Regions from separate parts of the Bacillus sp. PK6-013 genome, predicted to be linked through region 1. Evidence: predicted binding sites of a transcription regulator. Region 1 holds the regulator's gene; each other region holds the start of a gene.

Evidence for each region. Region 1 encodes NrdR, which represses ribonucleotide reductase genes. Its sites were predicted from a motif close to AACACNATATATNGTGTT; they were not measured.
Region 2: nrdI (class Ib ribonucleoside-diphosphate reductase assembly flavoprotein NrdI) is a predicted target of NrdR. The motif match lies at 1,666-1,683, and genes of this name have one in related genera.
Region 3: M1E03_RS02685 (anaerobic ribonucleoside triphosphate reductase) is a predicted target of NrdR. The motif match lies at 2,303-2,320, and genes of this name have one in related genera.

Annotation. Positions count from the first base shown of each region.
Region 1 covers NZ_CP096417.1:1,242,730-1,246,946, reverse strand. Annotated here, with positions in the region: gene dnaI (primosomal protein DnaI) at 1-479, opposite strand, end outside; gene M1E03_RS06325 (replication initiation and membrane attachment family protein) at 495-1,919, opposite strand; gene nrdR (transcriptional regulator NrdR) at 2,036-2,494, opposite strand; gene M1E03_RS06315 (cytosolic protein) at 2,511-2,903, opposite strand; gene speD (adenosylmethionine decarboxylase) at 3,089-3,475, opposite strand; gene M1E03_RS06305 (glyceraldehyde-3-phosphate dehydrogenase) at 3,711-4,217, opposite strand, start outside.
Region 2 covers NZ_CP096417.1:2,400,397-2,404,613, reverse strand. Annotated here, with positions in the region: gene miaA (tRNA (adenosine(37)-N6)-dimethylallyltransferase MiaA) at 1-713, shown strand, start outside; partial or broken gene hfq (RNA chaperone Hfq) at 755-977, shown strand; gene M1E03_RS12090 (hypothetical protein) at 1,302-1,514, shown strand; gene nrdI (class Ib ribonucleoside-diphosphate reductase assembly flavoprotein NrdI) at 1,765-2,160, shown strand; gene nrdE (class 1b ribonucleoside-diphosphate reductase subunit alpha) at 2,117-4,217, shown strand, end outside.
Region 3 covers NZ_CP096417.1:544,560-548,776, forward strand. Annotated here, with positions in the region: gene M1E03_RS02670 (sugar kinase) at 1-477, shown strand, start outside; gene M1E03_RS02675 (bifunctional 4-hydroxy-2-oxoglutarate aldolase/2-dehydro-3-deoxy-phosphogluconate aldolase) at 483-1,097, shown strand; gene kdgT (2-keto-3-deoxygluconate transporter) at 1,183-2,178, shown strand; gene M1E03_RS02685 (anaerobic ribonucleoside triphosphate reductase) at 2,338-4,206, shown strand; gene nrdG (anaerobic ribonucleoside-triphosphate reductase activating protein) at 4,203-4,217, shown strand, end outside.

The sequences.
Region 1 (4,217 bases):
TTTCCCGTTTCGTTATAGTCATGCAAAAAGCCTGTCACAAGCTGAAGGACCTTTAATCTGCTCGGATCATCTCCGTCAATATCGGCAAACGTAGCATTCAAGAGATCCTGTTGAATATAGATGCTTTTAATCAGCGACCGCTGTCTTTCCCTCTCGTCCGCTGCCTTTTTTTCCGGACACCTGTCATATTGAACATCGATCGTTTTTCCGTTCATCACAAGCTTTGGATGATAACCTTGAATCAGGTTTTTGCACTCTTTCAGACTCGAGCAGTCTTGGCATGCTTTGCTTTGCTGTGTAAATTCATAAAGCTTGTTTAGGCTCCTGTCGATCATTCCTTGATCCACTTCTGACTGGCGGCTGTTTAAAAACTCCTGAACATCCTTGTCAGAGAGCACTTTTTCTTTCATATCTTCAAGGCGTTTTTGAAAATCGGGTCTCGTCGTCACGCCTTGCAAAGCGCGTTTAATCGGCTCCATCATCTTCACCTCACATTAAAGAGCGGAATGGTTTTTCAGTTTTTTTATTTCTTCGAGCAGCTTCTGCTTCTGTTGGTCAAAGCCTTCTCTCGTTACGGAACCGGCCGGCTCTGTTTCGAGCGGTTTACTGTCGGCTTCGTCACTTTCCCGAAGCCAGTCAGGCAGCTTTTCTTCCCTGATGACTTTCTTGTTCCGGGAAGGCTTTTTCTTCCCTTCCGCCCATTCAAGATATTGGCGGTTTTCTTCTTTCGCAAGCTTCATAGCCTCTCTAACCGTGCGAACGTTTTTTCTGGCCCAGTGAGAAGCTATTTTTTGGGTGTAATTTTTCGAAAGCTTCATATCGGTTTTCAGCATGACATAATAAATCAGAACATTGATGACGCCGGGCTCTAATTTTTGGTCAAGCATTATTTCTTCTATAATTTTCAGATCGGCTTTGGATGGTTCCGCTCCGCCGCCGATATCCTGCAGCAGCTTTTTCGGCGATACCTGCTCAAGCAAAGCGATCAAATTGTCTTCCTTGGCGTTCGTTGACGACTGTTGATTCGGCTGTTCGCGGAGATTCATCGGCTGCACTTTGTCGACGAGCTCCGGAAGCGGGCCGCTGCGCTCGATCTGATACCAGTCGCTCGCCGCTTTTCTGAGCGCTTCTGTCGTGATCGTATCGTGCTCATCAACGGCTGACATGACGACGTTTTGCATCTGAAGCGGTTCGATCCCGTAGAGAAAGGCGAGCTTTTTAATCGTTTCCTTCACTTGGTCTGACAGCGCTTTTCTCGGAATAAGCGTGTCGGATAAACCGGCGAGAAACAGTTGAAAGTCAAAGGCGTCGTCTGTGACCGCCGCCGGTTTGCCATTCCCTTCTTTCATCCATTCACGATCTTCGCGAAGCTCCATCGCTTCGATCATATCGTCAGACATCTTCCATTCGCTCGGCTGGACAGATGCAAAAACTTCGTTGAAAGAACGGGTGATATCCCGTGCTTCTTCGGGAACAGACGGGTGGGAAAAGTATTCTTTCAGCTGCTGAAACCTCGCTTTTCCGACGCGGTTGTACAAGAAGACATTCAGCATGCCGTCCTGAAAGAACTCATCCGGTCTGAGCGGCGGAATCAATTCATATATAAACAAACGCTCGTCTTCCGTTTCTTTCATATAAGTTTTCAACAGTCCGATTCCCTCAAGCTTTTCCTTCTCTGAGTGAATCGTCTTCAGGTTGGTCTGCATCGCCGCCATCAGCTGTCTGTGAGTCGAGCTTTTCCCCCAGACTCTGTTTTGCTCCAGTTCCCCCCACAGCGTGAGAAACAAGCTGAATGAAAAAGAGCCGATTAGAGGCTGATACAATAGCGTGACAATTTGCCGGTCCAAGTCCTGAAGCAATCCGCAGCTTTTGACAACGTACGGATCGACAGGAAGCAAGTCTTTCCAATAATTACTCATATCTTTTGTCAACCTTCCACTTTGTTTCTTGTCCTCATTTTACACCTTTTTCAGGCCTTCATGTCACACGACCGTGGTTTTATCATGAGAAAAGAGCTGGATTAATTTACAGCTCTTTACCGTTCTTTCTTTATTAAGTCTTTCAGCTCGTCGATAAATACGTTAATATCTTTAAATTGGCGGTATACTGAAGCAAACCGGACGTATGCGACTTCGTCGATTTTCGCAAGCCGGTCCATCACCATTTCTCCGATCATATCGCTTTTCACTTCAGCAACGCCTTGATTTCTAAGCTCTTTTTCAATTTCAAAGCAAATATCCTCAAGTTGCTTTAAGGCGACAGGGCGTTTTTCGCACGCTTTGATCAAACCGCGGAGCATCTTCTCGCGGCTGAATTCTTCCCGGATTCCTTCTTTTTTTACGACGATGAGCGGAATTTCTTCCACTTTTTCAAATGTAGTAAATCGATAGTTGCATGATTCGCATTCGCGTCTTCTGCGAATCGATCTGCCTTCGTCAACGGGACGGGAGTCCAAAACCCTCGTCCCGTTATGCTGACATGCTGGACATTTCATTTTTTCAGCTCCCTATTCAATTGTTTGAATGTACAGATTTCTGCAGCTTTCCGTCCAGTTCGCTGTATAGCGTCGAGACAAGCCCGCGGCTGTAGCCAAAATCGGTCGGCAAAAACGTTTCCGTTGACACATTAAAATCCACCGCTGTATCAAAAGGGCGAATCGACACGACTGTCGCCACCACAAAAGCTTTTCTCGTTTTTTTCACCTCGGCGCTGATTTCTCCTCTTTCTTCCGACACCGATGTCACCTTACAGCCGTCAAGGCCTTCCAGCACTTCCTTTACAGCATTGAGCGTTTCTTTTGACGCCGCTTTATAATAGCGGCTCTTCAGCTCGTCCGAAGGATGGCGGTCAGACGTTTCGGCGTGTGTAGAAAAAAACCGGTGAATGTTTTGAAAAAGACTCATATCCCCTGTCCCCTTTGTCTTTCTTCTCTATATTTTATTAAAAAAATGGTTGATTTCCAAGGGAAAACAAATTAGGGCAAGAGAATGCCGGGGAGAATATGTTTCGGGGATTGTCGCGAGAGGAAAGAAAAAGGAGCGGATTTTAAAAGCGGTGTCCGCTTTTTCATCCAGCTCCTCTATCGGCATTAAAGTGCCTGTGCTTTGGCGTTGGCCTGTTTCACCTGAACAGGTCCCATGCCTCTCGGTATTTCAATGTTCTCTCTTGTTTCTGCTCTTAATTCTTCTGCGATATAATCGGCAGCTACGTTCGGATCTAAATCTCCGCAAGTATAAACATCAATGCTGGCATATCCGTGTTCAGGAAAACTGTGAATGGTCAAGTGAGATTCAGAAATGATCACAACCCCGCTTACACCTTGAGGTGCAAACTTATGAAAGGCTACCTCACGTACCTCAGCACCTGACTTCAGTGCCGCATTTACAAACGTTTTTTCAATAAAATCCATGTCATTCAGCTTATCAAAATCGCATCCCCACAGTTCGGAGATAACGTGACGCCCCATTGTTTCCATAGCATGGACCCCCCTTAACAAGAATTAGAAAAGTGAATTTCCAAGCAACTGAACCGGTCATTTACCACGGGGGAAAGTTAGTCCGGAGAGGTCCTAACCCTTTAAGTAATGCCGAAGCGCTCACGAACTAGAAGTTCACGAAAAATAGTATACTTTGTTTGAATATTTTTTGCAAGGCGGTTTTATCATTTGATGGTTAAGGGGTATTTATTTTTTATCCGTCCATGCTCTTATTTTATACAGCCGAAGGGTGTTTCATTCTTGAAGCCACGTATCTGATTAAATCGACAACCCTGCACGAATATCCCCATTCGTTGTCATACCATGCGAGCACTTTCACCTTTCTGTTCTCAAGCACCATTGTTGAAAGGCTGTCGATCACCGCCGAGTATGGATTCGTATTAAAATCGGATGAGACAAGCGGTTCATCGCATACATCGAGGATCCCGGACATCGAGCCTGCCGCCGCCATTCGGAACGCTTCATTAATATCTTCTGCCGTCGCATCGCTTTTTAAATCAGCCACAAGGTCAACGAGTGACACATTTGAGACGGGAACGCGCAGGGCCAGGCCGTGCATTCTTCCTTTTAAATGTGGCATGACAAGTGACAGCGCTTTCGCGGCGCCTGTCGTTGTCGGAATGATCGAAGAACCGCAGGCGCGCGCCCTTCTCAAGTCTTTGTGCGGATTATCAATATTTTTTTGATCATTTGTAAATGCGTGAACAGTGGTCACCAGGCC
Region 2 (4,217 bases), 1.2 Mb from region 1:
CTGAATATCAGGAGATCGTCAGACAAAAAATCGCAGAGATTGGCAGGCGAGGGAAGCTTCCGATGATTGTGGGGGGGACAGGGCTCTATATCCAGTCTGTCCTTTATGACTATTCATTCACAGAGGAAGCGGGCGATCCTGAGTTCCGAGCGGAGATGGAGGCGCTCTCTGACAAGAGAGGAGCCGAATATGTTCACTGTCTTTTGAAAGAGCGCGATCCCGGAGCGGCAAAAGCCATACATCCAAACAATAAACGAAGGGTCATCAGGGCGCTTGAAATTTTCCATACGACAGGAAAAACGATGTCTGAACATATAGAAGGACAGCGAAAAGAGCTGTTATACACCACGGCTCTCATCGGTTTGACGATGGAACGGGAAGTGCTGTATGACAGGATCAACAGCCGCGTAGACCAGATGATGGATGAGGGGCTGCTGAATGAAGTGAAACAGCTTTATGATGAAAACATAAGAAATTGCCAGTCTGTTCAGGCCATCGGGTACAAAGAGCTTTATGCGCACCTTGAAGGCAGAGCGTCCTTGGAAGAGGCGGTTGAGACGTTGAAGCGGAATTCGAGACGCTACGCCAAAAGACAGCTGACATGGTTCAGAAATCAAATGGATGTCGCCTGGTATGACATGACGCCCCCTGTCAATATCGAGCAGAAAAAACAGGAAATTTTCACTTACATAGCAGGAAAGCTCGAACTTTAATCGAAACAGTATGGTATAGAGAAACAAGGAGGACCAGAAACATGAAATCGATAAATATTCAAGATCAGTTTTTGAATCAGATTCGGAAAGAAAGTACATTTGTCACGGTCTTTTTACTGAATGGATTTCAGCTGCGCGGACAAGTAAAAGGATTTGACAACTTTACAGTGTTGATTGAATCGGAAGGAAAGCAGCAGCTTATATACAAACATGCCATTTCCACATTTGCACCGCAAAAAAAACGTTCAACTCGAACTCGAATAGCGATTTACGGCTAAAAGACCATGCCTGGCATGGTCTTTTCAGATTGCCTGACAAAATCCTGAAACAGTTTACTGTTTACTGTTTTGGGATTTTGTCGTTTTCGAGGCGACTTTACAATCAACTGCGGCCGTTGCCGGTCCTGCCGAGCAGGAGTCTGGGAATAAAAGGAACGGCGGCCAATTGCCGGACATCCTGTCTAAAACGCCGCCGTCATCACGTCCTGTGAAAGACCGAGGCATTCAAATTTACAAAGCGGCATCTAATCGCTAAACTAAGTAGTGTTTACATCAATTCAGTTTGAAAATGAAAAGGAATGAGCGAACAATGAAACCTAAGATCGTCATCAACCATTGGGAAGAGACGTGTGAAGATGATTCCTGCTATGAATACGGCACAAGTATTCTCGTCAACGGAAAAGAACTTGTCAGGGAAGCGTCGATCATGACGGCTGTTCAGTCGGTTCTTAAGGAACTCGGCATCGAAGCCGATATTAAAGAGGTATGCGAGAACAAGTGCTGTGACACTTACAAAAAATAAGCGAAAAAGTCTAGTCTACTAACTCAATTTTTTTCGTGTTATGATAGATTTCGGTTTGTGAGTAGGATGAGCGAACGGCTCTCATTCTACTCATATTTCTTTGGCCTTAGGCCTCCTAAGCTGAAGCAAATTGTGAACTTTCATCAACCTGAGCACAATATATTGTGTTTTCTTGAATGATAGTATACTATATATTGTGTAAGGTTCGAGTTGAAAGACTCGGAAACAATTTTACTAGGTCGTGATAATGATGATTCAGATCGTATTTGATTCAAAAACGGGAAACGTTCAGCGCTTTGTGGATAAGACGCCTTTTCGCAATAAACGGAAAGTCAGCACAGAGGAGTATCTAGACGAACCGTTTGTTTTGATCACGTACACGACAGGGTTTGGGGAAGTTCCGAAAACGACTGAGATGTTTCTTGAGAAAAACGCCCATCTTCTTTTGGGAGTTGCGGCAAGCGGAAACAGAGTGTGGGGAGACAATTTTGCGAAAAGCGCAGAAAAAATCTCGAAGCAGTATCAGGTTCCGATTCTCGGCAAATTTGAGCTCAGCGGGACGGCCAAAGACGTTGAACTGTTTACTCAGGAGGTAGAAAGAATTGTCACAAAATCAAGTGCCAAAATGGATCCAGTTAAACAATGAGATCATGATCCAAAAAGACGGGAAATTCCAGTTTGATAAAGATAAAGAAGCTGTACATAGTTATTTTGTAGACTATATCAACCAAAATACGGTATTTTTCCATGATCTGAAAGAGAAAATCGATTACTTAATCAAGAATGACTACTATGAAGAAGAGTTTTTAAGCCGCTACACGTTCGAAGAAATCAAGGAAGTGTTCAAAGAGGCTTACGCTAAAAAATTCAGATTCCCGTCCTTTATGAGCGCTTTTAAGTTTTACAATGACTATGCGCTGAAGACAAACGACAAGAAAAAAATTCTTGAACGCTATGAAGACAGAATCTCTATCGTAGCTTTATTTTTTGCAAACGGGGATAAGGAGAAGGCGAAGGAATTCGTCAGAATGATGATCAACCAGGAGTATCAGCCGAGCACGCCGACGTTCTTAAATGCCGGCCGCAAACGCCGCGGAGAGCTGGTCAGCTGCTTCCTCTTGGAAGTCAATGATTCCTTGAACGACATCTCGAGAGCGATTGATATTTCAATGCAGCTGTCAAAGCTAGGCGGAGGCGTATCGTTGAACCTTTCAAAACTGCGTGCGAAAGGCGAAGCGATCAAAGACGTCGAAAACGCGACAAAAGGCGTTGTCGGCGTGATGAAGCTTCTTGACAACGCATTCCGTTACGCTGATCAGATGGGACAAAGACAAGGCTCAGGGGCTGCATACTTAAACATTTTCCACCGCGACATCAACGATTTCCTCGATACGAAGAAGATTTCCGCTGATGAGGATGTCCGGGTGAAAACATTGTCCATCGGAGTCGTCATTCCAGATAAATTCATCGAGCTTGCAAGAGAGGATAAAGCGGCATACGTATTCTATCCGCACACCGTTTATAAAGCGTACGGCGAGCACCTCGATGAAATGGATATGAACGAGATGTACGACCGGCTTGTGGAAGATCCGCGCGTCAAAAAAGAAAAAATCCACCCGCGCAAGATGCTCGAAAAGCTTGCGATGTTAAGATCGGAATCAGGATATCCGTACATTATGTTCCAGGACAATGTCAACAACGCGCATGCGAACAATCATATTTCCAAGGTTAAATTTTCCAACCTTTGCTCAGAGGTTCTTCAGGCTTCACAGGTTTCTTCATACACAGACTACGGTCAAGAAGATGAGATCGGCCTGGACATCTCCTGCAACCTTGGTTCATTGAACATATTGAACGTCATGAAAAACAAATCGCTTGAGCAGACGGTTAAGCTTGCAACCGATTCGCTGACGCACGTTTCTGAAACGACGAACATCACGAACGCACCGGCGGTCAAAAAAGCGAACAAAGCGATGAAATCCATCGGCCTTGGAGCGATGAACCTGCACGGATTCCTGGCACAGAACAATATCGCCTACGAAAGTGAGGAAGCGAGGGACTTCGCGAACACTTTCTTTATGATGATGAACTTTTACTCGATTGAACGGTCTGCCGAAATCGCCAAAGAAAAAGGTGAGACGTACCATAACTACGAAGGTTCGGCTTACGCAACGGGTGAATACTTCGAAAAGTATGTTACACAAGATTTCTCGCCTAAATTCGAAAAAGTGGCCAAGCTTTTTGAAGGCATGCACATCCCGACAAAAGAAGACTGGGAACAGCTGAAACAGTTTGTCAAAGAACACGGATTGTATCACAGCTACAGACTGTGCATCGCACCGACCGGGTCCATTTCATATGTACAGTCAAGTACGGCATCAGTCATGCCGATCATGGAGCGGATTGAAGAAAGAACTTACGGCAACTCCAAGACGTACTATCCGATGCCTGGACTTGCGCCGAGCAACTGGTTCTACTATAAAGAAGCGTATGATATGGACATGTTCAGAGTTGTCGACATGATCTCGACGATTCAGCAGCACGTTGACCAAGGCATAAGCTTTACATTGTTCCTGAAAGATACAATGACGACACGCGATCTGAACCGGATCGATCTTTATGCCCACCATAAAGGAATCAAAACACTTTACTATGCAAGAACGAAGGATACAGGGCAAGAAGGCTGCCTTTCTTGTGTCGTTT
Region 3 (4,217 bases), 700 kb from region 1:
TTTGACCCGAATCTCCGCTTCCAGCTTTGGCCGGACCAGCAGACAATGGTTCACACGATTCATGAGATCGCCGCGCAAGCAGACTGGTTTCTGCCTGGGATCAATGAAGGAAAACTCCTGACAGGCTGCAATTCTCCCGAGGATATCGCTAAATATTATGTGATGCAGGGGGTCAAGGTCATTGTCATCAAGCTTGGAAAAGAGGGGGCTTATTACCGGACACCGGACAAAGAGGGTTATGTGCCGGGTTATCAGGTGGAAAAGGTTGTTGATACCGTTGGCGCTGGTGACGGTTTTGCCGTCGGCATGATCAGCGGTCTATTAGACGGATTGCCGCTTGAAGAAGCAGTTCAGAGGGCAAATGCGATCGGAGCTCTGGCCGTCATGGCTCCGGGTGATATGGACGGTCTGCCGTCAAGGGATCAATTGAAAGCTTTTATGGCCGCAGAGGCAAACAACCAAAAAACAGGAGGTTGACCGTAATGGAAATGTCTATGATCGGAAAAGTGCAGGAGCAGCTGGCCGAGGCCGGGCTGATCGCGGTCGTCCGCGCAGGCGATAAGGAAGCTGCTGAGGAAAGCATTCACAGATTGATCGACAAAGGAATTACTGCGATTGAAATCACATATACGACGCCGGGAGCGTCTGAGCTGATTGAAAAATTTGCAGGAAAAGACGGCCTCCTTGTCGGAGCCGGAACGGTGGTTGAAAGCGAACAGGCGAGGGAAGCCGCGGCAGCGGGGGCAAAATTCATCGTCAGTCCGGGTTTTTCAGAAAAATTGGCTGAGGAAGCCGCCTCATTGCATACATTTTTTATTCCCGGCATATTAACACCGAGCGAAATTATGGAAGCGGTCTCAAAGGGTTTTCGGGTTCTTAAGCTGTTTCCAGGGGGGACTTCCGGGATTCCTTACATGAAAAACCTCGCGGGCCCCTTTCCGAAGGTTCGTTTCATACCAACCGGGGGGATCCATCCGGGCGATGTGGAGAAATGGCTCGATGCCGGAGCATTGGCAGTTGGAGTGGGAAGCCAGCTGAACAAAGTGTCAGAAGCGGATATCCAGCGTATCTTTCAGCGTCGGATTCGGCAGAATTAAAGCGTGCGCAGCGTGAAAAGACTTCAGATTTTGCAAGATCGACAGCTTTGTTTTTTCATTAATTTCTAGAATGGGAGAAAAAATGATGAAAATTAAAGCAACGATTGAACGTGTGCCGGGCGGCATAATGATCATTCCGCTCTTTCTGGGCGCAACGCTGAATACGTTTGCTCCGGGAACCGCGGAGTTTTTCGGCGGATTTACAGGCGCCCTGATTACCGGAACGCTGCCGATTTTAGGAGTATTTATCTTTTGCGTTGGTGCAACAATAGATTTTCGTTCTTCAGGATATATTGCGAGGAAGGGACTGACACTTCTGATCGGCAAAGTCGGCATTGCCGCATTATTGGGTTTGATCGCAGCGCAGTTCATTCCAGATGAAGGCATTCAAAGCGGGTTTTTTGCCGGACTGTCAGTGCTTGCTATTGTAGCCGTTATGAATGAAACGAACGGCGGTCTGTATTTGGCGTTAATGAACCACATGGGAAGAAAGGAAGACGCCGGTGCTTTCGCCTTTATCAGCACGGAATCGGGCCCGTTTATGACGATGGTCACTTTCGGTGTGACAGGGCTCGCAGCATTTCCCTGGGAGACGCTGGCTGCAACCGTCATCCCGTTTTTACTCGGCTGTATTCTCGGAAACCTTGACCCTGAATTGCGCGAGTTGTTCGGAAAAGTCGTACCGGCGATCATTCCGTTCTTCGCATTTTCACTGGGAAACACGCTCGATTTTAAAATGTTAATCCAATCCGGCTTTTTAGGTATTGTTGTCGGCGTATCAGTCGTCGTTCTCTCGGGTGCTTCTCTATACCTGCTGGACCGCTTTGTCGCAAGAGGAGACGGCGTCGCGGGCGTCGCGGCATCGTCAACGGCCGGGGCTGCGGTAGCCGTGCCGTATGCGCTTGCCGATGCAAACCCCGTGTTTGCGCCGGTGGCTGATTCAGCGACCGCGATCATCGCGACAAGCGTCATTGTCACCTCGCTTCTGACGCCGCTTGCAACCGTCTGGATCGAAAAACGGACAAAACAAAGAAAACCTCCGAAACAAATGACGATCGATTACAAGTCATTTCGCCGCTGACGCACCGGGACATTTTGTCCGGGGCGTTTTTTTTATGACCGTTTTGAAATAACGTCACCAAATTGCTAAATTTAACGGGTATCATTTGTGCTAATATCAATATGTAGTGTCTTTCGAAAGTTCGGGCACTATATATGCTACTTTTTAGGAGAGATTAGGATGACAACAGGCTTTAAAGAACAGGGATTATTGCAATTGACAGAAACATTTCATGATATCGTCGGGTATGGAGATCACGATATTATGCAGGAAAATGCCAACGTAGACGGCCGCTCTCCGATGGGGCAAATGAGCCGGTTTGCATCCGAGAGTTCCAGACATTATGCGCTCCAGTACTTAATGTCGCCGGAAATCAAGAAAGCAGTCGATGACAACTTGATATATCCGCACGATTTAGACTATATGCCGAGCGGGACAACGACTTGCTGCCAGATCCCTTTGGGCCGGCTGTTAAAAGACGGATTCCATACAGGCCACGGCTCCCTCAGGGAACCGAAGGACATTATGAGCGCATTGTCACTCGCATCCATCATTTTTCAATCGAATCAAAATATGCAGCACGGCGGCCAGTCATTTCCGATGTTCGATTACGATCTGGCGCCTTACGTCCGCAAAACGTACGAAAAGCATCTGGTGAAAATCAAACAATACCCGACAACTTTGACAGAAGAAGAGATAAGGGAAAGAGCGTGGGAAGAAACGGACAACACAACTTACCAAGCGTGCGAAGCCTTTATACATAATGCCAACAGCATGCATTCGCGGGGCGGCGGACAGGTTCCGTTTGTTTCAATTAATTACGGCACGGATACGTCAAGGGAAGGCCGCCTTTTGATCAAAAATATTCTGAAGGCGACAAAAGCAGGTCTCGGCAAGGGGGAGACGCCGATTTTTCCGATTCAGATCTTCAAAATGAAAGAAGGCGTCAACGTCGATCAAACAGACCCTAACTATGACTTGTACCGGCTTGCATTGGAAACGAGCGCTGAAAGGCTGTTTCCGAACTTTAGCTTTATCGATTCGCCCGTGAATAAACCTTTTTATGACGGAACACCGGAAAGCGAAATCGCTTATATGGGATGCAGAACGCGCGTCATGGCCAATATTCATGGGAAAGAAAACAGCATCGGCAGAGGGAATTTGTCATTCACCTCGATCAACATTGTCAAAATAGCGCTGCTCAGCGAAAATGTTGAACAGTTTTTTGCTTTGCTGAACCGCTACATGGAATTAACGATTCAACAGCTGCTTGAACGGTACGCCTTTCAATGCAAAAAAAGAGCAAAAGACTTTAAGTTCCTGTATTCGCAAGGCATCTGGCATGAAAGCGAGAAGCTTGATCCTGAGGACACGCTCGAGGATGTGCTAAAGCACGGAACATTGAGCATCGGATTTATCGGACTGGCTGAAGCTTTGACTGCATTGACAGGAAAACATCACGGAGAAAGCGAAGAGTCGTTTGAACTCGGCAAAAAAATCGTTCAGTCGATGAGAGATAAGGCCGATGAAGCCACAGAAAAACACAAGCTGAACTTTTCTTTGATCGCCACACCGGCAGAAGGACTTTCAGGGAAATTTGTCAAAAAAGATAAATTGGAGTTCGGTTCGATCCACAATGTCACAGACCGGATCTACTATACGAACTCGTTTCACATCCCTGTTCACTATAAGCTGACTGCGGTTGAAAAGATCAGAAAAGAAGCGCCGTTCCATTTGATGTGCAATGGCGGGCATATCAGCTACATTGAGCTGGACGGAGACCCGAAAAAAAACATTAAAGCGATGGACATGATTGTAACCGCCATGCGCCGGTCAGGCATGGGCTACGCCTCGATCAACCATCCTGTCGACCACTGCAAGGCGTGCGGATTTACCGGAATCATCGATAACGAGTGCCCGCAGTGCAAAAATCGAGATGAGGCTTTGATTGAACGGATCAGACGGATTACGGGATATTTAGTCGGAGATATGTCAAAGTGGAATTCGGCGAAAAGACAAGAAGAAAAGGACAGAGTGAAGCACCTATGAAAGTGATGAAT